Regions from separate parts of the Methylorubrum sp. POS3 genome, predicted to be linked through region 2. Evidence: riboswitches for the same ligand, from Rfam matches in the RefSeq annotation. Region 2 holds a riboswitch; each other region holds the start of a gene.

Region 1 (5,629 bases), 1.2 Mb from region 2:
GGAGACCGGAAAGAGGTTTTATGACGATGAGCACGGACAGCCCGGAAGGGCAGCGCGAACGGATGACGCGGCGCCAGCGCCACCCGGTCGTGCTGCGGCAGCTGTCAGTCCTGCGCACCGCGCCCCTCGGCCCGGCGATGCGGCGCATCACCCTCACCGGCTCGGACCTCAATGGTTTCGCGAGCCCGGGCTTCGACGATCACGTCAAGATGTTCTTCGCCGCTCCCGGCCATGACAGGCCGGTGCTGCCGGAGACCGGACCGGACGGGCTCGTCTTTCCTGAGACCGGCCCCCAACCGCTGGGACGTGATTTCACGCCGCGCCGCTACGATCCCGAGGCGCGAGAGCTCGATATCGATTTCGCGCTGCTGCACGAGGGCCCGGCCAGCCGCTGGGCGGCCGAGGCCCGGCCGGGGGATCCCGCCTGGATCGCCGGACCGCGCGGTTCCTTCCTGGTGCCCTTCGACTTCGACTGGCATCTCCTCGTGGCCGACGAGACCGGCCTGCCGGCCCTGGCGCGCCGGCTCGAGGAGTTGCCGGCTATGAGCCGGGCGGTGGCGCTGATCGAGACCCACGACGGCGAGCCCTTCGTGGCGCTGGCGCATCCCGTCGGGGCCGAGATCGTCTGGGTGCGCCGCGGCGAAGGACACGGGGCGGCGATCGTCGCCGCCCTGCGCGGCCTGACCTTTCCGCCGGGCTATTGCTACGCCTGGATCGCCGCGGAATCCGCCGTCGCCAAGAGCCTGCGCACCGTGCTGATCGACGAGCGTGGCGCCGACCGTCGCTATGTGCGCGCTCACGGCTATTGGCGCCAAGGCGCCGCCGCTATCCACGACGACTTCGACATCTAATTTTATCGGCTCCAAATAAAGCCGAGCCCAAATGACTAAGAGCGTCTAACAGAACGGGCACGGATCGGCTGGGCGTGCGTTGGCTGGGGTGGCTCGTCGGCTTCTGCCCGACGATCTCTGGCTTGAGATGGCCCCGCTTCTGCCACCGCCCCGGCCACGTCCGAAGGGCGGACGGCGCCCGATTGAGAACCGGGCGGCGCTGACCGGGATCCTGTTCGTGCTGCGCTCAGGTCTGCCCTGGGAGATGCTGCCCGCCGAGATGAGCTACGGATCCATGCTTGGCTCAATCGCTTCCGCCGCCTGCCGATCCGCTACGAGCGCCGCGCCGACAGCGACGAGGCCTCCACTAGTCTCGCGGCAAGCCTCATCACCCTCAACCAGATCAGGCGGTTCTATTAGACGCTCTTACTTCCGAGGGCGCGCATCTGGAGCAGGCAAGCGCGCTTCATCTGCCGATGCTCGGCCGACTCGCGCGAATGGTCTTCGGGGCACTGAAGCATTGCCTCGGCCAGATGCTTGGCCGGAACGCGGCAGATCGGAGGCGAGATGCCGCCAGCCAGCATGGACTGCCGCATGGCGTCAGCCATCTGCCACGAGGTGCGGGCGCCGAAGGCCGTCGGACGGCGTGTGAAAAGATCGGTGAGCCGATAGCCGAGCGGCGCGATCAGGGTCTCGTCGATCATGCGCTGAGCCCTCCGGCGAGCGGAAAGAGCGCTGAGGCGGTGTCTTGGACTGTGCCGACTTTCGCGCCGGCTCCGACCTCAGTTTACTCTTTTCTGTCCGAACAGTCGGAGGTGCTAAGTAGCCATTTCCCTAGGGGAAATTGGCTGGGGCGCCAGGATTCGAACCTAGCATAACCTCAGCAGAACGCATCAGCTAAGTTATTGCAATTGCAGGCGCCTTAGCTTCGTGTGCACACGCAGTGGATACGATCCTGCGCTCACTGCCAAGGGCACCCTCTCGCCATCCACAGGCGGCTGCAAGGCATCGCCCTCTTGCTCACTCAGGTCGCTCTGAAGCATGTTGAAAGTCGACAAGGCGCCACAAGCTGACGTTCGTCCCCACGCCGCAGCAGGTCCGGTCGTCAACGGTGAGCGGACCTGCTGCGGCGGACGACGATGCTCGCTCGGCAATCGCTAGAAGCGGCCGGCGAGCGTCAGGCGCACGGCGGTGGGCTCGACTGGGTGGAAGTGCCGGTCGGCGACACCCTCCGCCAGCTCGCCGGGCAGGCGAGACTGGTAGAAGTAGGTGATCTGGTCGGCCCGGGCATTCGTCAGGTTCAGGATGTCCAGCGACAGGCTCATCCCGTTCTCGAAATTGTAGCCGACGCGGCCGTTCAGCAGGGCGGTGGGCCGCGAGCGCAGCGTGTTGTCCTCGACCAGCGGGCGCGGGCCGAAGTAGCGGAAGCGCAGGGAGCCGAACCAGCCCAGCCCCTCGCCGAAGGTCACGCCGGCCGACGCGATGGTGGTCGGCGCGTCCGGCACGCGGCTGCCGGACGGGTCACGGTCGGCGAACCGGGCGTTGGTGACGGTGAGGTCGCCCTCCAAATGCAGCCAGGGGGTGAGCGCGTAGCGGTTCGTCCACTCGATGCCGAGGCGCCGGGTCGGCCGGCTCGGCTCGGTGGTGCCGGTATCGCCCTGGAACAGGTTCTCGGAGGCGAAGTCGAGCCGGAACAGCGCGACCGCAGTCTCCAGCCTGGCAATCGAGCGGTTGCGTATGCCGACCTCGTAGCCGGTCGAGGGCACCAGGAAGGGCGAGCGGGCGACGTTGAAGAGCGGGCTCGCCGGATCGACCGTGGCCGTCACGCCGCGCACGTCGTTCGAGTGGAAGCCGCCGCCGTAGTTCAGGTAGAGTTCCGTCTCGGCCCAGGGCCCGAGCACGAGGCCGAGCTTCGGGTTGACGATGCCGTCGCGGGCGCGCCCTGAATTGGCCGGCGTGTCGGAGCGGACGTCGGCGTAGTAGGCGTCGGCGCGAAAGCCGACGCTGGTGCGCAGCCAGTCGGTCCAGCGCAGGCGGTTCTCGTAGTAGAAGGCCGCGCTCGCCTCCACGACCCGGTCGTCGAGCACCGTGGAGCGGAACTGGCGGTTCTGGGTGTTGAAGAGCCCGACGCGCATGGAATCGGTGCGGGTCTGCACCCCGATCTCGTTCTCCATCGGCAACCCGGCGAGGTCACCCTGGAAGACGTGGGCAACCTCGCCGCCACCGAGCACCCGGTCGTCGAGCTGGCGGAACTGGTCGCCGTTGACGGGGTCGTTCAGGAAGTAGGTGAAGTCGTTGAACAGGTTCATCCGGTAGCGGATGACGTAGGCATTCGCGCGCGTGATGCCGGTCTCGTCCGTCTGGCTCCAGCGACCCGAGAGCGAGAAGCGGCCGGTATCGCCGCCATCCGTCGGGTTGAGGCTGCCGTAGCGGCCGATGATCCTGTCCGCGACCGCGCGCTCCGGGATCTGGTTGGTGGCGTTCCACCTCGCCCAGTAGGCCATGCCGGTGACCGAGAACCCGTCGGTGGCGGTGCCCTGGCTGTAGCGGATGACGCCGTTGAGCTTCCTCAAGCGATCGGGCACATCCCAGGGCCCGTCATAGGTCTGCGCCTCGCCGGCCACCAGAAGGTTGCCGGCGCCGAGCGGCGCGGTGGCGATGGAGAGCGCGCGCTTGTAGCCGAAGGAGCCGATCGAGGTGAGCGCGACGTTCTGCGCGACCGTGTCGAGGTAGTCGATCCGCACCGAGCCGGCAGAGGCGAAGTCGCCGTCGCGCACGAAGTACGGCCCCTTGTGGAACTCCACCGCGCCGACGAGTTCGGGGATCAGGAAGTTGAGGTCGGCGTAGCCCTGGCCGTGGGCGTGGGTGCGCATGTTGACCGGCATGCCGTCCACGAACAGGGCGATGTCGGTGCCGTGGTCGAGGTTGAAGCCGCGCAGGAAGAACTGGTTGGCCTTGCCCTCGCCGGAGTGCTGCGTGACGATGAGGCCCGGCACCTCCTCCAGCACCTCGCCGGGCCGGGTGATCGGACGGCTGTTGAGCTGCGCGCCCGAGATAATCCCGCCACTTGCTGCATCGACCGGACGGAGCGCGCCGCCGATGCCTGACACCCCACCGACGTAGCCGGCGCTGGCCGAGGCCGGACCGGCAGCAGCGGCAGTCGGCACGGCCACGGCGCTCACCGAGATCTCCGATAGCGTGACCTCGTCCGCGCGAGCGGCCTGCGCGCCGGCACAGGTCGGGGCGATACAGAGGGCGGCGGCCAGGGCGCTCGCCGCGAGGCCGCGCGGGACTGGCGGAGGCTGATGGTCGGACATCGGGGCCTCGGGGCAACGGCAGTGGCACGTCACCGCGAACGAGGCCGATGAGGGCACGCCGCAAACCGCGCGCCATCACCAACACCTGCCGACACACCCCGTCCGGCACGCTCCGCGTGTGACCACGATGGACGGCAGGTCTCCTGGCTCGCGGGTCGCTGCCCTCTCACCGTCTTCCCGGGCGAGGCGGCCCAGTGACATGGTGGCGGAGGTCTCACCGCTTACAGTTGCGGGGGCAGCCGCGGCATCGAGGCAGACCTTCGGCCCGCAAACCCTCACCGCGTTCCCGTTTAATCCCCGAGGGGAACCGTCGCGGATACGGTTAGCATGCCGACCTAATCCGACGTCAACGGACCGGCTCGGTATATCCGCCGCCTGTGCCCGGGACGCGACACTGGTCGGCCGTGGCGGCGATCCTACGACGCGATGACCTCGACTGCGTCCCGCGGCAGCACGCGCCACCAAGCATCCGGTGCATGGAAGGCGTCGTATGCAAACCTGAGCACGGTCTCGGGCTGCCGGTGAGAGGGGTCGAGGACACCGCGCTGCTCGTTGCGGGTCCAGAGCACCTCCCAGGGTACGTCGAACACCTTCCACTCCACGGCGAGCCCGTACCGACCGACGACCTCAAGCTCACCCTCGAACACGGCACGAGTCAGGTGAGTGTCGGCCATCACGACGCTGAAGCCCTGGGCTAGGGCGGCGTCGAGAGCGGCTACCTTCACGGCATGAAGGAGCCGGCGGGCGTGCGTGTCCCACCCCTGGCGGCGAACCTCCCAGTAAACCTGTCGATCCGGCGGCCAGAGGGCTTGCCGGAGGTCGTCGAGGGTCAGGTGGACCCATCCATCCAGCGGGTCGAACCGACGTGCGTAGGTCGTCTTGCCCGCCCCGGGGCAGCCGATCAGCCCGACCACGCGCTGACGGCGAGGATCAGGCATGGTCGGGGACAGCCTCGTCCTCGTCGGCCTTAGGATCGGTCTCGACGACCTCACCCCGGAGGTACCGGGCTTGTACCTCGGCCACGCGGCGTGCCGCTTGAGCGTGACGGCTCGACACTGGGCTGTCCGGGCGATGCTCGCCACCCCGCTTAACCGCGAGCAGATCTGGATCGCCCCAACGGTCAAGCAGGACTTGAAAGGCTTCGTACCGGGCAGCGTCGAAGGCGATCCGCTGGCCCATCATGTCCTTGTAGGGGTGGGCTGGGTGCAGGCCGACGCACGGCACCCAGCCCGCCGGGATCGGCGTCGTCGCGGCGTGCGTGCGCCCGCTCCGCAGGAGTTTCGGCAGGACGTGGGTGTGCGGGCCCTCGGGGCTCGTGCCGCCCGGTCCCGGGATCGGGGCGTAGACTTCGACCCGACCGATCCGAGCGAGAAACACACGATGCGGGCTCATGGCGACGAGTTGCCGACCGATGGGGTTCGCGTGATCGAACAGGGGTTGTCCGACACCTAACCGGAGGCAGGCGATGGCCTCTGGGTCGCT
Region 2 (5,629 bases):
CGGCCCGTGACGACGACGTGGAGATCCGGCCGGCGCGCCCGCAGATCGGCGACGACGGCGTCGAGGTCGAGATAATCGTAGCGCAGCGCGATGTTCAGCTCGTCGAGGACGAGCAGGCGGATGCTCTCGTCCGCCATGAGGGTGCGGGCCGTCTCCCAGGCGTTGCGGCAGGCGGCGATGTCGCGGGCCTTGTCCTGGGTCTCCCAGGTGAAGCCTTCGCCGAGGGCGTGCCAAGCGATCTGGTCGCCGAAGCGTTGCAGGGCATGCGCCTCGCCGGTGTCCCAGGCGCCCTTGATGAACTGCACCACGCCGACCCGGTGGCCGCGCCCGAGCATGCGCAGCACCAGGCCGAGGGCCGCCGTCGTCTTGCCCTTGCCGGGGCCGGTATGGACGACGAGCAGGCCCTTCTCGATCTTCTTCGAGGCGACCTCGGCGTCCTGCACCGCCTTGCGCTTGGCCATCTTCTCGCGGTGGCGGTCGTCGTCGCTCATGAGCGGTGTCCTGTCGGGTCGGGGGAAGGCTTCACCGTCAGCGGCAGGCCGGCGACGGTGAGGACCACGCGGTCGGCTTGCGCGGCGAGCCGCTGATGCAGGCGCCCGGCCGCGTCGCGAAACCGGCGGGCGAGGGCGTTGTCCGGCACGATGCCGAGGCCGACCTCGTTGCCGACCAGCACCAGGGGGCCCGGCGCGGCGGCGCAGGCGCGGGCCAGGGCCTCGGTCGCGGCCTCGAGGTCGGCCTCGGCGAGCAGGAGGTTGGTGAGCCAGAGCGTCAGGCAATCGACCAGCGTCGGCCCGGTCGCGGCCCTGATCGCCTCGGGGAGGGCGGTCGGCACGTCGAGGGTCTGCCAGCCGGAGGGACGCCGCGCCCGGTGCTCGGCGATGCGCGCCCGCATCTCGTCGTCCCAGGCCTGGGCGGTGGCGAGGTAGAGCCAGGGGGCGGGACAGGCTTCGATCAGCCGCTCGGCGTGAGCGCTCTTTCCCGAGCGGGCGCCGCCGAGCACCAGCGTCATCCGGTCGGGAGGGCGAGTATCCATGCGCGCCGCTTTGCACCGGGCGCGGTCGATCACGCAATGGCGCTTTGCAAGGCACCCTCACCCGCGTTAGAACGATGAAAAGGACGGTGCCCCGGCAACGGGGTGAAAAGGGAATGCGGTGAGGGACGATCCCGAAACCGCAGCTGCCCCCGCAACTGTGAGCGGCGAGTTCCTGCCGAGAGCCACCGGGGCGACCTGGGAAGGCGGCAGGCGCGATCGAGCATCTCTCGGGAGCTTCCTGAGGCGCTCGGCAGCCGTGAGCCAGGAGACCTGCCGTCCCGCGAAAAGACTTTTCTCGAATGCCGCCGGTGGGGCGGCCGGAGCCCGTGACCCATGACGACCGCGACCCTTCAGACCTCCGCCCTCCGCACCGGCGAGAGCGCCCGCACCCTGCTCGTCGCTGCCTTCCTCGGCCTCGGTCTCGTCTTCGTGGCGGGCTTCGCCCCGGCGGCGGTGCTGCACAATGCGGCGCACGATTTCCGCCACGCCCAGAACTTCCCCTGCCACTGATCGCTTTCCGACGCGCGAAAGCGGTTCCATGATTCTCCGGTTGGTGTCGGCAGCGCTCGTTGCCGGCTTCCTCGCGTCCGTCGTCACGACGGGCCTGCAGCTGGCGCTCACCTCGCCCCTGATCCTTCAGGCCGAGACCTTCGAGGGCGGCCATTCCCATGCCCAGGCGCCGTCCCCCGCCATCGCGCCCGCCGCGCTGATCGTGCACGCCCATGCTCATGGTCCGTCGCAGGATCCGGCCCAGGGCGGAGCGGAGAAGCCCGACGCGTGGCAGCCCGAGCCCGGCCTTCAGCGCATGGCCTTCACCGGCCTTGCGACGCTGATCGGCGGCGTCGGCTACGCGCTGCTCCTCGCGGCGGTGATGCTGGCGCTCGGCCGCGAGCCGACCCCGCGCAGTGGGCTGGCCGTCGGGATCGCCGGTTTCCTCGCGGTGGCGCTCGCCCCCGCGGTCGGGCTGCCGCCGGAACTGCCGGGGATGGGGGCCGCGCCCCTCGTGCTGCGGCAGAGCTGGTGGATCATGACGGTCGCGGCGACGGGGATCGGCCTCTACCTCATCGCGGTCCGGCGGGTGCCGATCACGATCCTCGGCGGCCTCGTCCTGATCGTCGCCCCGCATCTCGCCGGCGCGCCGCAATCGATCGACACGGTCAGTTCGCAGGTGCCGCCGGCCAGCGCGGCGCAGTTCGCGGCGCGCTCCCTCGCCATCGGCTTCGTCTTCTGGGCGCTGATCGGCCTCGCCTATGGCTGGGCCTGGGGCCTGTTCGGGCGCGAGGCGAGTGACCGCGCGCATGCCTGAGGACCCGCGCGAGACCGTTCTCTCCGTCTGCACCACCTGTCGGGCGGCGGGCGATCCCGCCGAGCCGCGGGCCGGCGCGCGGCTGCTGGCCGCCGTGATCGCCGAGGCCGCCCGCGAGCCGGTGCCGGGTTTGGCCATCGAGGGCGTCGAGTGCCTCTCGGTCTGCAAGCGGCCCTGCTCGGTCGCGGTCGCGTCGGCCGGTCGCTGGACCTATGTCTACGGCGATTTCGACGCGCTGGAGAATCCGCAGGATTCCGCCCGCACCATCCTGGCGGGCCTGCGCCGCTATCAAGAGACTCCGGACGGCCTCGTGCCCTGGCGCGAGCGACCGGAGGCGTTTCGCAAGGGCGTCGTCGCCCGCATCCCGCCGCTGACCCCGACACGAGCGGAATCCTGACCCTCATGGCCATCCTCGAAAAAATTCCCTGCACCATCGTCACCGGCTTCCTGGGAGCCGGGAAGACCACGCTGGTGCGCCACACGATCGAGCAGGCCCGCGGCCGGCGGCTCGCCGTCATCGTCAACGAGTTCGGCGATCTCGGCTTCGACGGCTCGTTCCTGGCCTCCTGCGGCGTCGAGGGCTGCACCGAGGATTCGGTGGTGGAACTGCCCAATGGCTGCATCTGCTGCACCGTGGCCGACGATTTCGTTCCGGCCCTCACGAAGCTCCTCGACCGGCCGGAGCCGCCGGAGCACATCCTGATCGAGACCTCCGGCCTCGCCCTGCCCAAGCCCCTGGTCCAGGCCTTCCAGTGGCCGGCGATCCGCTCGCGTGTGACGGTGGACGGCGTCGTCGCCGTGGTGGACGGCCCGGCGGTCGCCTCCGGCCTGTTCGCCGAGGATCCGGACGCCCTGGCCAACCAGCGTGCCGCCGATCAGGCGGTGGATCACGACAATCCGCTGGAGGAGGTGTTCGAGGACCAGATCCTCTGCGCCGACCTCGTGGTGCTCAACAAGTCCGATCTTCTGGACGAGGCGGCCCGCGACAAGGTCCGCGCCGAGATCGAGGCGCATCTGCCCCGCGCCGTCGAGATCGTCGCCACCGAGCACGGCCGCCTCGATCCGCGGGTGCTGCTCGGGATCAGTGCGGCGGCCGAAGACGACCTCGACGCCCGCCCCTCCCATCACGGCGAGGGCGAGGACCACGACCACGACGACTTCGAATCGGTGGCGCTCCCCATCGGCGTCGCGGGTAGCCCCGAAGACCTCGCCGCCCGCGTCGAGAAGGCCGCCGAGACCGAGGGCGTGCTGCGCATCAAGGGCTTCGCCGAGGTGAAGGCCAAGCCGATGCGTCTCGTGGTGCAGGGGGTCGGCCGCCGCGTCGCCCACCATTACGACCGTCCCTGGAAGGGCAGCGAACCCCGCGACGGCCGCCTCGTCGTCATCGGTCTCAAGGGCTTCGACAAGGACGCGGTCGCCGCCGCGCTGCGGGGATGATCTTTTTCGCAGGGCGACAGCCGCACCGGCAGGCAGGTCCATGATGGGCCTGCGGCGGCGCGCCTGGGCCTTGCTGCCGGCCCGGCAGCCCGCCTCTGCGCGGGCGACCGGCATGCCTGCGGATCGAGCCGGGAGGACGGGCGCGCCATGCACCTGATCCGCATCGATACGGTCTCCCTCGACGAGGGCGAGGCGGCGATCGATCTCGGCCAGACCCCCGGCGAGATCGTCGTCCTGTCCTTCACCGATACCGATCTCGCGGCCATCGCCCGCGCCCACGCATCCGATCCGGACCTGCCGTCGTTGCGGCTCGCCAAGATGGCGCAGCTGCGCCATCCGATGTCGGTCGATCTCTACGTCGATGCGGTGATCGCGCGGGCGAAGGTGTGCGTGATCCGCTGCCTCGGCGGCCTCGATTACTGGCGTTACGGCATCGAGCGGGCGAGCGCCGCCGCGCGGGCGAACGGGGTTCGGCTCGCGGTCCTGCCCGGCGACGACCGGCCCGATCCCCGTCTCGACGCCTTCTCGACCCTGCCGTCGGAGACCTGCGCGACCCTCGACGCCTATTTCCGCGCGGGCGGACCGGGCAACCTGACCAACCTGCTGCGGCGGCTCGCCGTCGAGGCCGGCCACGCCCTCGCGCCGGAGCCGCCCCGCGCGCTGCCGCGGGGCTTCGCCTGGTGTCCCGGCTGCGGCCCGGTCTCCGTCGAGCGGGGGGCGGAAGCCGCCGGAACGGGACCGCTGGTGCTGCTCCTCGTCTACCGCTCGGCCGTGCTCTCGGGCGAGACCGCGCCGGCCATCCACCTCACGGCCGCCCTGCGGGAGCGCGGGATCGGCTGCCTGACGCTGGCGGTGTCGAGCCTGAAGGACCCGGAGGCCGTCGCGGTGCTGCGGGCGACGCTCGGTTGCCATCAACCCGACATCGTGCTGGCCGCCACCGCCTTCTCGGCCCGCGACGATGCCGGCTTCGTCCTCGACGCCGCCGATTGCCCGGTGCTCCAGGCCTACACGATCGGCGCGCCGCGCGACGCGTGGGCCGCCTCCGGCCGTGGCATGAACGCCTCCGATCTCGCCATGCAGGTGGCGCTTCCCGAATTCGACGGGCGCCTCTCCGGCTTCCCGATCTCGTTCAAGGAGGAGGGCGCGGCGATCGAGGGGTTCTCGGAGCGCCGCGCCGTGCCGGATGCCGCCGGCATCGCCGCCCTGGCCGACCGGGCCGCGGCCTGGATCCGCCTGAGACGGACACCCCGTGCCGAGCGCCGCCTCGCGATGGTGCTGTCCGATTATCCGGCCCGCGGGGGCCGGGCCGGCTACGCGGTGGGCCTCGACACGCCGGAAAGCGCGCGGGCCATCGCCGCCGATCTCGCCGCGGCGGGCTTTTTCGCGGGCGCTTTGCCCGACGCCGAGTCCTTGATGGCAGGGCTGACCGAGGGCGAGGCGGGCTTTCCCGTGACGCTCGCCGCGTACGCGGCGTGGTTTGCCGGCTTGCCGGAGGAACGACAGGCAGAGCTGACCGGGCGATGGGGCCGCCCCGAGGACGATCCGTCCTGCCGCGACGGGGCGTTCCGGTTCCGCGCCTTGTCCCTGGGGACCCTTACCCTCTTCCTCCAGCCCGATCGCGGACGCGCCGCCGACCGCAAGGCCGGCTATCACGATCCCGACGAGCCGCCGACCCACGCCTATCTGGCCTTCTATCTGGGTCTGCGGACCAGCGCCGATGCGCTGATCCATCTCGGCACCCACGGCACCACCGAATGGCTGCCCGGCAAGGCCGTGGCCCTCTCTCCCGATTGCTGGCCGGCCCTGGCGATCGGGCCGTTGCCGGTGGTCTATCCCTTCATCGTCGACGATCC
Region 3 (5,629 bases), 2.8 Mb from region 2:
GGGGCCTGATCCTGGCGATCGTGGTGCTGCCCTTAATGATTCCGACCCTCATCTTCGGCGTGTCGGCGACGGAGGCGGCGCTCGGCGGCACCGTGCCGTTCACGACACCCCTCGCCGTACTCGGTGCGCTCAGCCTGATTGCGGGGGTGATCGGGACCCTGGCCGCTGCGGCGTCGCTGCGCTGGTCGGAGTAACCGCTCGACGGAACGGCCGGCTACTTATCGCAGCCGATACAGATGCCGGTGTCGATCTTGTCGTTCCGCCGCTCGGTGCGGGATTCCCGCTCGATCGAACGCGACTCGCTGCGATCGATCCGATCCAGCCCACCGCCGGCGGGGGGCATGGTCCGTCCGACGGCGGAGGTGTTCGGTGCCGTGACGGTCGAGGTGGGACCGCCGCCGGTCCCGGTCTGCGGCGTTTGGGCTGAGGCTGCGGTCGCAACGGTGACGCCGAGAGCCGCGGCGAGCAGAATGCGCATGGTCATGATGGAACTCCCTGGCCCGTCAACGCCGGGGCCTGGAGTGGGTTTCCCATCGGCGAAGGCAAGACGAACCGGTCAATCCGGCCAGTGGATCGTCCCCTCGCGCAAGCCGAGAACGTGCCGATCGCTGACGCCGAAATCGCTCGACTGATCTTCGACCACGCCGGACACACTGACATGGCAGGCCTCGTCGAGCGCCCCGCCCTCGCACAGGCCGCGGGCCTGCCGCTGTGCGAGTTCGCCGACATCCGCCAGCCGAATTAGCACCCGGCGTAGGGGAGCCGTTGCCTCGGCCGCGACCGGCTGCGGGGTGAAACCGAGACAGGTCGCCTCGTTCTCCGTGGCGAACACGAGATGGCAATCTTCGAGGGTCACGCGCTCGCCGATCAGTTGATCGGCCGCAACGGAGAACTCGACCGCCGCGATATGAGACTCCATGGCCATCAACTCCGCCGGAGACGGGAGTGTCGAGAGGAGAACGGGAAGAAGTGCTGATATCCGCATGATCGTCGGGGCCTCGGATTCGTCGCTTCCGAACCTAAGCAAAGCTTATGCAACTTTGCGGGACTGAAACCCTGGGCGCGTCACGTGTTTGTGCTCGCTCCACTGATTTGAGGGGCAAAATCTGCGATCGGCATTAATCCAATCACTTTGCAATCACGAGTTCGCATTCGCGCACAATCAAATCAGGCGGCGCCGTCCATCCGGTGCCGATCATGCGTACAAATTCGGCAATACACTGGGCCTTCGCATGCGGTGATCAAAGGTGCGTCCGTTCCTGGGCCGCGAAATGAATGTCCATCCGGCAGCGAGTGGGACGACCCTCCGTTTCGCGCGCTCATCACGACGCGTGGGGGCAGCCGCGGCCCTCCCATTCATGCATGTGGTGCATAGCTGCGATCGTCACTCCCGGATTGTTTTGTGCAGCGCAACGTGAGACTGATCCGCATGCGAGATCGCGATGGCGTCGCGGTCCCGTTGCCCTTCTTGGGCGTTTCCTCCCTAGACTTCGGGCCGCTCCATTGGGGCGGCCTTTTTTCTTGTTCGGTGCGCGATGCCGTGGGCCTGATCGTCCACGGGAAATCCCCTGAGACCTGTTCAAATTCAGTTGACCGCCGGGTCCCGCTCCTCTTAGTCTAATACTAGACGGTTCCCGCGAGGGATCAAAAGGGAACGCGGTGAGGGATCGGTCCCGAACCCGCGGCTGCCCCCGCAACTGTGAGCGGAGAGTTCCCCATCACCACGTCACTGGGCGCCTCGCCTGGGAAGACGATGGGGGGCGGCGACCCGCGAGCCAGGAGACCTGCCGTCTGCCGTGGTCACACGCGAAACGCGCTGGGCGGGGTGCCTCGGCGGTTGCCAAAGCGCGGATTCGCGCCACGGCCTCGTTCGCGGTGACGTGCCATTGTTGCCGTCCGAGGCTGTTGCCATCATGTCCTATCCCGCAGGCCGCCGAGCGAGGCCGTTCCTCGCCGCCCTCTCTGCTGCTCTTTCCGCCTCTCTTCCTTTGGCCGCGAAGTCCCAGGTCGTGGCACCCGTCGAGACCCACCTCGACGAGATCGCGATCGCCGGCATTCCGGCCAATGCGCCCGCCGACGCCGTCGGTGCGGAGGCGGCCGCCCTGCTGCGCAAGCCGAGCCTGACTCAGGCCTCACCGGTCGGGCTCAATCTGCGCACGCCGTCGCGCGGCGCGAGCCGGCTGGGCCTGACCCCTCTGGAGACACCGGCCAGCCTCGATATCGTGTCCGGGGAAACCATCCGGCTGCGCGGTCAATCGTCGGTGCTGGAGGCCGTCTCGCAGAACGGCACGGGCATCACCGCCTTCGGCTCGCCCGGCTTCGGCATCGGCGCCTTTACCGCGCGAGGCTTCGCCGGGCAGAACTCGATCCAGACGCTGTTCGACGGCACACGGCTCTATGTCGGGGCCAATACACTGACCTTCCCGTTCGACACGTGGAATGTCGAGCGGATCGAGGTGCTGCGCGGGCCGGCCTCGGTGCTCTACGGAGAGGGCGCGATTGGCGGGATCGTCAATGTCGTCTCGAAGAAGCCGCTCTTCACGCCGCTCAACGTCGCCCGTGTCGGCCTTGGCTCCGACGGGCTGGCGCGTGCGGCGGTCGACACGACCGGGCCGATCGGTGAGTCGATGGCTTACCGCCTCAATATCAGCGGCAACCGCGCCGATGGTTGGATCTCGCCGAACGGTGAGTTCCGCAATCTCGCGATCTCCGGCGCCCTCACCTTGCGGGCGACGCCCGACCTTACCTTCACTGTGAGCCACGACCTCGGCTACCAGGAGCCGACCCGCTACTGGGGTACGCCGCTGGTGAATGGGCGCGTGCTCGATGCTGTGCGCTTCAACAACTACAACGTCCGCGATTCCAAGATCACCTACAACGACAACTGGACCCAGTTCCGCACCGAATGGACGCCGTCCGCGGATATCACTGTGCGCAACACGGCTTATCGTTTACAGAGCCGCCGCCATTGGTTCGATGTGGAGCAGACCGCCTACAACCCGACGACCGGCCTCGTCGATCGGTCGGACTATACCGAAATCTACCATAGTCAGGAACAGATCGGGAATCGCTTCGATGCGACGATCCGGGGCTCGGCCTTCGGGTTGGCGAACCAGTTCACGGCGGGCTTCGATGTGAACCATATCGCGTTCCGCCATACCAACAACTTCAGCGGCGACTTCGTGGAGACGCCCACGAGCGTCCCGCTGATCGGATACGATCCGGGGTTCTTCCCCGCCAATGGTCGGGCGGTTCCGGCCTACGCCACAAGCACGAACCAAGCGTCCGTCTTTGCCGAGAACCGGCTCGAACTGACCGATAGGCTATCGTTTCTGGCGGGTGTGCGCTTCGATGCCCCGCACCTGTCGCGGGTCAATTTGCTGAACCGCACGTCCTTCGAGCGCTCGTTCCGCGCCCTCGGCTATCGTTTCGGCCTCGTCTACGCGGTGGCGCCCGACACGACGCTCTATGCGCAATACGCCACCGCCACCGACCCGGTGAACAGCCTCATCTCGCTCTCGCAATCGCTGGCGGGCTTCGAGCTGTCCACCGGTCGCCAAGTCGAAGTCGGGGCGAAGGGGCTCGCCTTCGGCGGCGCCGTCGAGTGGACGCTGGCCGGCTACCGCATCGTCAAGGACAACCTGATTTCGAACGACCCCGCTCGGCCTACGGTCTCGGTCCAGGTCGGCCAGCAATCCTCCTACGGTGCCGAGGCCGCCTTGTCCTGGCTGCCCGCGCCTGGATTGCGCGTCGATGCCAATCTCGCCTTGCTCAACGCTGAATACGATGCCTTCAGTCAGGGTGGCGTCTCCTTCGCCGGAAACCGTCCCATCAACGTGCCGGAGCAGGTCGCCAATCTCTGGGTCAACTGGGCCTTCGCCCGCGATTGGGAGGCTCGGGTCGGGGTGCAGTATGTCGGCGCAGTCTTCAGCGATTTCGCCAACCTCGCCCGCAGGCCGGATTATACCTTGGTGACGCTCGGCCTAGATCGGCAGGTAACCCCATCTTCCCGCTTGTCGTTCCGGGTCTTCAACCTGCTCGATACGGTTTATGCCGTCGATGGCCGTGCCGCCGGCGGGATGAACACGTGCTGGTATCTCGGACGGCCCCGTTCGTTCGAGGTCGCTTATACGGTGGCTTGGTAGATCGCCCAGTCGAACGAGAAGCGTGCCGCCCGCCAGCCTTGCGGGGGGCACGCCTGCTTGCAGGCAGATCGAACGGCTCGATCAGCGTGTTCGTCGGCGGAACTTCTTGAGCGGTAAGAAGCGGGATGGCCTGAAGGCACGTCACCTGTACCGCACTGGCAACCTCTTACTGGCGTTGAGATCCTCGGAGGCGGTGTGTCGTTCACGACGCATGTCGTGACGAACGCCGTGCGCCGTTTCCATGTCGGCCCAGGAGGCATTTCAATTAATCGGCTCGAAGGCCGAAAGCCGCGGCTGTTTCTTCGAGGCAACAGGTTCGGTCTGCCGATCACCAACTCCAAGGAGCGTACTTTCTCGGCGGAACGCCTTGCTCTTTGTTATTTATCGGGGCTTCGCGGAATGGGAGACGTCAGTGCCTAATGGCTTCGCACACGCTGTGCGCGAAGCCGGCGGTCACATCGAACCACCCTCCGACATGGAGCCTCGGCAGTGCGGACCTACGTCATCCGCGTTTCCAGCCCGAACAAGGCCCCGACCCGCTTTGCCGTCCTTGCCCCGAGTTCGGGACAGGCCATGGCCGCAATGGTCGCCGATCTCGGCCTGTCCGACATCGCCGAGATCACCGGCGAGGTGCTCAATTCGAATGTCGCCGCGAGACTCGGCCTCACACCCGGCCGCCCGCTCCGTCTGGTTTGACGGAGCGTCCCGGCCGTCGTTTCACCGTTCCATGACGTACCGTTCCATCAAGAGGCCGACGGTGAGGCTGCCGAAGATCCAGCCGAGAATGTACAGATAATCAATTTGAATCGGGAGGCTCGGTTCATAGCCCAGGCGGACCCATTCGACGATCTGTACGCAGGGGTTCCACCGCATCAGCGAATAGATCTGCTCCGGCATGTAGGCGGCAACAAACATCAATCCGCTTGAAAAATACACGAGCAGAACAACAAGAATGTAGATGATCTGCCAAGGTGGGAAAATCGAAACAATCCCAACATTGACGGTGCCGACTGAAATTCCGAGGGCGATGGCGGCGATATAACCAGTCATGGCGGTCGTGATGTCGACCGGGATCGGATCGACGCCGAATGCCAGCAGGAAGAGGCAGATGACACCGAAGCCCATGAAGCTGCTGCAGATCTCCACGACAGCACGGGCCACCATCGTATCGATGCGTTTGACCTGAGGGAACCACGTGAGACTCTTGTGGACCAGATATCCCTTCATCATCTCGCGCGAGATATACTTGAAAGCCAAAAGGGGAAACGCACCCGATGCAACGAAGAGCATCGTCGAATCGCCCATCGGTGACGGCACCTCACGAAACACCATGATGCCGACGATGAGGATGACGTGGGCGACCGGCCACAGCATCTGGACGAGATAGCCCCAGTACGAACCGCCGAAGCGACTGCGCATGTCCCGGAGGATCAATGCGTTGAGGACCTGTAGATAGATATCCGTCTGGCTTCGCCGTATCAGGG
Region 4 (5,629 bases), 1.8 Mb from region 2:
CGTGGCCGCGCTGACCGGTAAGGAATCCCTCGCCTTCTTCGACGCGATCGCCCCGATCATCCACCGCGACTCGATCGATATGAGCAAGGCGTGGTTCCAGTCGCGCTACGACAAGGCGGGACCGGGCGGGACGGGGGCCGATTACCTCAATTGCCCGATGGACCGGGCGCAGTACGATGCCTTCATCGCCGCGCTGATCGCGGGCGAAAAAACCTCGTTCAAGGAATGGGAGGCCACGACTCCCTATTTCGACGGCTGCCTGCCGATCGAGGTGATGGCCGAGCGCGGCCCCGAGACCCTGCGCCACGGTCCGATGAAGCCGGTCGGGCTCACCAATCCGCACGATCCGACGGTGAAGCCCTGCGCCATCGTTCAGCTGCGCCAGGACAACGCACTCGGCACCCTGTTCAACATGGTGGGCTTCCAGACGAAGCTGCGCCATGCCGAGCAGGTGCGCATCTTCCGCACGATCCCGGGGCTGGAGAACGCCGAGTTCGCCCGCCTCGGCGGCCTGCACCGCAACACCTACCTCGATTCCCCGCGCCTCCTCGACGCGACCCTGCGGCTGCGTGCCCGGCCCGGCCTGCGCTTCGCCGGTCAGATCACCGGCTGCGAGGGGTATGTCGAGAGCGCCGCCGTCGGGCTGATGGCGGGCCGCTACGCCCTCGCCGAGACGCGGGGGGAGAGCCTCGCCCCCCTGCCCCCGACCACCGCGCTCGGCGCGCTGATCGCCCATATCACCGGCGGCCACATCGAGGCGGGAATCGAGGCGGAGGCCAACGCGCCGCGCTCGTTCCAGCCGATGAACGTGAATTTCGGCCTGTTCCCGCCGCTGGATCGCATGCCGCGCAACGAGACGGGCCGGCGCCTGCGCGGTCCCGAGAAGGCGGCGCTGAAGAAGCGGGCGCTCACCGACCGGGCGCGGGCGGACCTCGCCGTCTGGCTCGGGGGCGACGAGACGCCCCTCCGGGCGGCGGAATAGGCGCCGCAGAGTCCGAGAGCCGGTCCCCACCTTTCGGGCCGATGCACTCGGCTGTTGTGCCGCATCGGCCTTTTCCGAAAGCCGGTCCCCACCTTTCGGGCCGAGGCTCTAGCCGGGCTTGTCCGCGTCGCCGGGCGTCTCGGGCTTCGGGTCCTTCGACGGGTCGGGATTGTCCTCCGGCCGCATCGTCGCCCCCGACGTGCCCTTGCCGGGATCGCCCGTCTGCTCGTCGATATTGCCGAGCGCCCCGCCCTCCTGCGTCTTGCTGTCCTTCGTGCCTGGCTTCTCCGGCTTCCTCACGGCGGCCTCCTGTGACGAGGTCCGGGCATATAGTTCTTAAATGATGGACAGCTAGTCGGTTTCGGAGGGTAAATAGAATTATCATTCTATTTCTGCGAAGCGCGCACCGTCGGTCAGCGGGGTCGATCCGAGGATGCGCCGAACCTCGCGTCAGAACCGGCCCGCGAGCGTCAGCCGAACGGCGGTCGGCTCGACCGGGTGGAAGTGGCGATCGGCCCGCGCCTCGCCCTGAGGGACGACCCGCGACTCGTAGTAGTAGGTGATCTGGTCGGCCTTCGCGTTCGTCAGGTTGAGGACGTCGAGGGAGAGGCTGACGCCGTTCTCGAAGGCGTAGCCGATCCGGCCGTTGAGCAGGGCGGTCGCCCGCGAGCGCACCGAATTGTCTTCGATGAGGGGGCGCGGACCGAAATAGCGGAAGCGCAGGGATCCGAACCAGCCGGCCCCGTCGCCGAAGGCGATGCCGGCCGAGGCGATGGTGGTCGGCGCGTCGGGAACGCGTCCGCCCGCCGGATCGCGATCGGCGAAGCGGGCATTCGTCACCGTCAGGTCGCCCTCCAGCTGGAGCCAGGGCGTGAGGGCGTAGCGGTTGGTCCATTCGAGGCCGAAGCGGCGGGTCGAGCGGCTCGGCTCGGTGGTGCCGGCATCGCCGACGAAGAGGTTCTCCGAGGCGAAGTCGAGGCGGAACAGCGCCAGGGCGGTCTCCAGGCCCCTGATGGAGCGGTTGCGCAGGCCGATCTCGTAGCCGGTCGAGGGAACGAGGAAGGGGGAGCGCGCCACGTCGAAGAGCGGGCTCGACGGATCCACGGTCGCGGTGACGCCGCGCACGTCGTTCGAGTGGAAGCCGCCGCCGTAATTCAGGTAGAGTTCGGTCTCGGCCCAGGGCCCGAGCACGAGGCCGAGCTTCGGCGTCACGATGGCGTCGCGGGCTTGGCCGGAATTGGCGGGCAGTTCGGAGCGGACATCGGCCCAGTAGCCGTCGGCGCGGAAGCCGACGCTGGTGCGCAGCCAATCCGTCCAGCGCACCCGGTTCTCGGCGTAGAAGGCCGCGCTCGTCTCCAGCACGCGGTCGTCGCGCACGCTCGAGCGGAACTGCCGGTTCACGGTGTTGAACAGGCCGACCCGCATCGCGTCGGTGCGGGTCTGGACGCCGATCTCGTTCTCCATCGGCCGTCCGAACAGGTCCCCGGAGAAGACGTGGCTGGCCTCGGCCCCGCCCAGCACCCGGTCGTCGAGTTGGCGGAACTGGTCGCCGTTGACGGGATCGTTGAGGAAGTAGGTGAAGTTGTTCCAGAGATTCATCCGGTAGCGGATGAGATAGGCATTGGCCCGGCTGAGCCCGGCCTCGCCCGTGTGGCTCCAGCGGCCCGAGAGGGAGAAGCGGCCGGTATCGCCGCCGTCGGACGGGTCGAGGGTGCCGAAGCGGCCGATGATTCCCTCGGCGACCGCACGCTCCGGGATCTGGTTGGTGGCGTTCCACTTCGCCCAATAGGCCATGCCGGTGACGGCGAGGCCGTCGAGCGCCGTGCCCTGGCTGTAGCGGACGACGCCGTTGAGCTTCTTCAGGCGATCCGGCACGTCCCAGGGGCCGTCATAGGTCTGCGCCTCACCCGCCACGAGCAGCGTGCCCGCGCCGAGGGGGGCGGAGGCGATGGTGAGCGCGCGCTTGTAGCCGAACGATCCGATCGAGGTCAGCGCCACGTTCTTCGCGACCGCGTCGAGGTAATCGATCCGCACCGAGCCGGCGGAGGCGAAGTCGCCGTCGCGCACGAAGTAGGGGCCCTTGTGGAACTCCACCGCGCCGACGAGTTCGGGGATCAGGAAGTTGAGGTCGGCATAGCCCTGGCCGTGGGCATGGGTGCGCATGTTGACCGGCATGCCGTCGACGAAGAGCGCGATGTCGGTGCCGTGGTCGAGGTTGAACCCGCGCAGGAAGAACTGGTTGGCCTTCCCCTCCCCCGAATGCTGGGTGACGATCAGCCCCGGCACCGCTTCCAGCACCTCGCCGGGACGGGTGACGGGCCTCGCATTGATCTGCGCACCGGAGACGATCCCGCCGCTCGCCGATGCCACCGGCTGAAGTGCGCCGCCGATGCCGGTCACACCGCCGACAGCGCCGGCGCTGGCCGAGAAGGCGGCGGGTGGCCGCGGAGCTTCGCCCCCGACGGAGAGTTCCTCCAGGGTGACCGACTCCTGGGCCGTGGCGGGAAGCGGGGGAGCGGCGAGCGCGGCGGCGAGCGCCGCCAGACGGAGGACCGTCGAGGGATGAGCAGGGGACACGGGCGAAACAGCCTCGGGCAACGGCAGTGGCACGTCACCGCGAACGAGGCCGCGGACTTGCCCGACCCTAAAGCAGGATCGGTGCCGTCCCCGGCAACCCATCGGTGCACCCCGCCCGACACGCCTCGCGTGTGACCACGACTGACGGCAGGTCTCCTGGCTCGCGGGTCGCTGCCCTCTCACCGTCTTCCCGGATGAGGCCCATCCAGTGACATGGTGGCGGAAGGCTCGCCGCTCACAGTTGCGGGGGCAGCCACGGCCTCGGGCCGAAGGCCCTCACCGCGTTCCCTTTTGATCCCCGAGGGGAACCGTCGCCACCACGGTTAGCACGGCGGCCGCCTCCGCCGTCAACGCGCGGTCCGGGGGCGAAGGGCGAATCAATACGCCCGTGCCCGAACGGCGACACCCGGCCGACCCGAGATGGCGGCCCGATCGCGGCCCCACGCGGCGACCGGATCCGGGACGGTTCGGTCGGCCCATGCGCCGCAGCGGCTGTCCCCGGAAGCCGGGTCCCCCGTTCGGGCCGATGCGCCCGCCGCCCCTTGGCTCGCCGCAGGGCGGCGGCGCGTCGTCCGGTCGTCACGCACCCTGGCGCAGGGCACCACCGGATCGCGGCAGCCACCGCGTCAGCATGAGGCCGGCAACGAGGCCCGCCGCGTGGAGGCCGACGGTCGCGGCGAGGAAGCCGAGCCCGTAGGAGAGGCCCGAGGCGGTCTCGGGCATCTCGGCCCCGTGCGCCGCGCCGTGGAACACCGCGAAGGCACCGACGAGGCCGGCCAGAGCGGCCAGTGGGATCAGGCGGGCGCAGGCCGCCATCACGGCGAAGGCGGCAACCGATGCGAGGATGGCCGGCTCGACGAAGGGCAGATCCAGGCCGGCCATGGCGAGGGCTGCGCCGATCGTCATCATGCCGAGGAAGGAAGCCGGCAGCAGCCAGAGCGCCCGCCCGCCGACGAGGCCGGCGATGATCCCCACCGCGACCATCGCGAGGATGTGGTCGGTGCCGTGGATCGGGTGGGCGAAGCCTGCGGCCAAGCCCGCCGCCTCGCCGTGGCCCGGATGGGCGAGGGCCGCGCCGGGCACCAGCAGGAGCGCCGTCGCGAGCGCCATCGAACGAGAGATCATACGGGTCCTCCGGAAATGCATCGTGGACAGCGTCACGATGTCAGACGTCATTGGGCGAGCCCCCCTGCTTCGATGACGAAGCGGGCGATGGCGTCGGCCCCGTGCCCCTCGCGCAGGGACGAGAACACGTAGGGCCGCTCTCCCCGCATGCGGCGGGTATCGGACTCCATCACGGCAAGATCCGCGCCGACCAGGGGGGCGAGATCGGTCTTGTTGACGACGAGGAGGTCCGAGCGGGTGATGCCGGGCCCGCCCTTGCGCGGGATCTTCTCGCCGCCCGCCACGTCGATGACGTAGAGGGTGATGTCGGCGAGTTCCGGCGAGAAGGTCGCGGCGAGATTGTCGCCGCCGGACTCGATCAGCACCACGTCGAGGGCGGGGAAGCGGCGGCGCATCTCGGCCACCGCCGCGAGGTTGATCGAGGCATCCTCGCGGATCGCCGTGTGGGGGCATCCCCCCGTCTCGACGCCCATGATCCGCTCCTCGGGCAGGGCCCCGGCCACGGTCAGGAGGCGGGCATCCTCCTTGGTGTAGATGTCGTTGGTGATGGCGCAGATGTCGTAGGTGTCGCGCAGCCGCTTGCACAATTGCTCCATCAGCGCCGTCTTGCCGGAGCCGACGGGGCCGCCGATGCCGACGCGGAGCGGACCGTTCACAGATGCCATGGCGTCCTCATGATCGGAAGATCCTCGAATACTGGGTCTCGTGCCGGAACGAGCCGAGATCGACCCTGAGCGTGGCCGAGCCCAGCGCGTCGAGGCCGAGCGGCTCGACCGCCTCGGCGAGCGCCGCCACCCGGGGAGCGAGGGAGGCGACGATGCGGGTGCCGGCCCCCTGCCCGATCGGCGCGACGCGCAGGCCCGCCGAGACGATGGCCTGGACGAAGGCGAGGCCGTAGGCGGCGAGCATCGCCCCGCGCCCCATGCCGTGGGCGCCCGAGGCCGC

What was found. Region 2 has a riboswitch for cobalamin ahead of OWC43_RS07250 (CbtB-domain containing protein). Riboswitches for the same ligand answer to the same signal wherever they lie in the genome.
Region 1: it holds a riboswitch for cobalamin, as region 2 does, so the genes downstream of both, OWC43_RS12630 (TonB-dependent receptor) here and OWC43_RS07250 (CbtB-domain containing protein) in region 2, are expected to answer to the same signal.
Region 3: it holds a riboswitch for cobalamin, as region 2 does, so the genes downstream of both, OWC43_RS19810 (TonB-dependent receptor) here and OWC43_RS07250 (CbtB-domain containing protein) in region 2, are expected to answer to the same signal.
Region 4: it holds a riboswitch for cobalamin, as region 2 does, so the genes downstream of both, OWC43_RS15440 (TonB-dependent receptor) here and OWC43_RS07250 (CbtB-domain containing protein) in region 2, are expected to answer to the same signal.

What each region holds. Positions count from the first base shown of each region.
Region 1 covers NZ_JAPRBT010000001.1:2,701,923-2,707,551, forward strand. The annotation lists gene OWC43_RS12615 (siderophore-interacting protein) at 27-851, shown strand; partial or broken gene OWC43_RS12620 (transposase) at 940-1,122, shown strand; gene OWC43_RS12625 (hypothetical protein) at 1,247-1,534, opposite strand; gene OWC43_RS12630 (TonB-dependent receptor) at 1,988-4,147, opposite strand; cobalamin riboswitch at 4,263-4,474, opposite strand; gene OWC43_RS12635 (AAA family ATPase) at 4,564-5,085, opposite strand; gene OWC43_RS12640 (DUF6925 family protein) at 5,078-5,629, opposite strand, start outside.
Region 2 covers NZ_JAPRBT010000001.1:1,525,855-1,531,483, forward strand. The annotation lists gene cobO (cob(I)yrinic acid a,c-diamide adenosyltransferase) at 1-491, opposite strand, end outside; gene cobU (bifunctional adenosylcobinamide kinase/adenosylcobinamide-phosphate guanylyltransferase) at 488-1,009, opposite strand; cobalamin riboswitch at 1,101-1,326, shown strand; gene OWC43_RS07250 (CbtB-domain containing protein) at 1,367-1,543, shown strand; gene OWC43_RS07255 (CbtA family protein) at 1,572-2,339, shown strand; gene OWC43_RS07260 (DUF1636 family protein) at 2,332-2,736, shown strand; gene cobW (cobalamin biosynthesis protein CobW) at 2,742-3,776, shown strand; gene cobN (cobaltochelatase subunit CobN) at 3,924-5,629, shown strand, end outside.
Region 3 covers NZ_JAPRBT010000001.1:4,281,819-4,287,447, forward strand. The annotation lists gene ccmB (heme exporter protein CcmB) at 1-194, shown strand, start outside; gene OWC43_RS19800 (hypothetical protein) at 215-484, opposite strand; gene OWC43_RS19805 (hypothetical protein) at 557-919, opposite strand; cobalamin riboswitch at 1,612-1,807, shown strand; gene OWC43_RS19810 (TonB-dependent receptor) at 1,914-4,145, shown strand; gene OWC43_RS19815 (hypothetical protein) at 4,635-4,841, shown strand; gene OWC43_RS19820 (ABC transporter permease) at 4,863-5,629, opposite strand, start outside.
Region 4 covers NZ_JAPRBT010000001.1:3,330,887-3,336,515, reverse strand. The annotation lists gene trmFO (methylenetetrahydrofolate--tRNA-(uracil(54)-C(5))-methyltransferase (FADH(2)-oxidizing) TrmFO) at 1-982, shown strand, start outside; gene OWC43_RS15445 (hypothetical protein) at 1,091-1,282, opposite strand; gene OWC43_RS15440 (TonB-dependent receptor) at 1,433-3,661, opposite strand; cobalamin riboswitch at 3,688-3,887, opposite strand; gene OWC43_RS15435 (HupE/UreJ family protein) at 4,139-4,684, opposite strand; gene ureG (urease accessory protein UreG) at 4,732-5,349, opposite strand; gene OWC43_RS15425 (urease accessory protein UreF) at 5,357-5,629, opposite strand, start outside.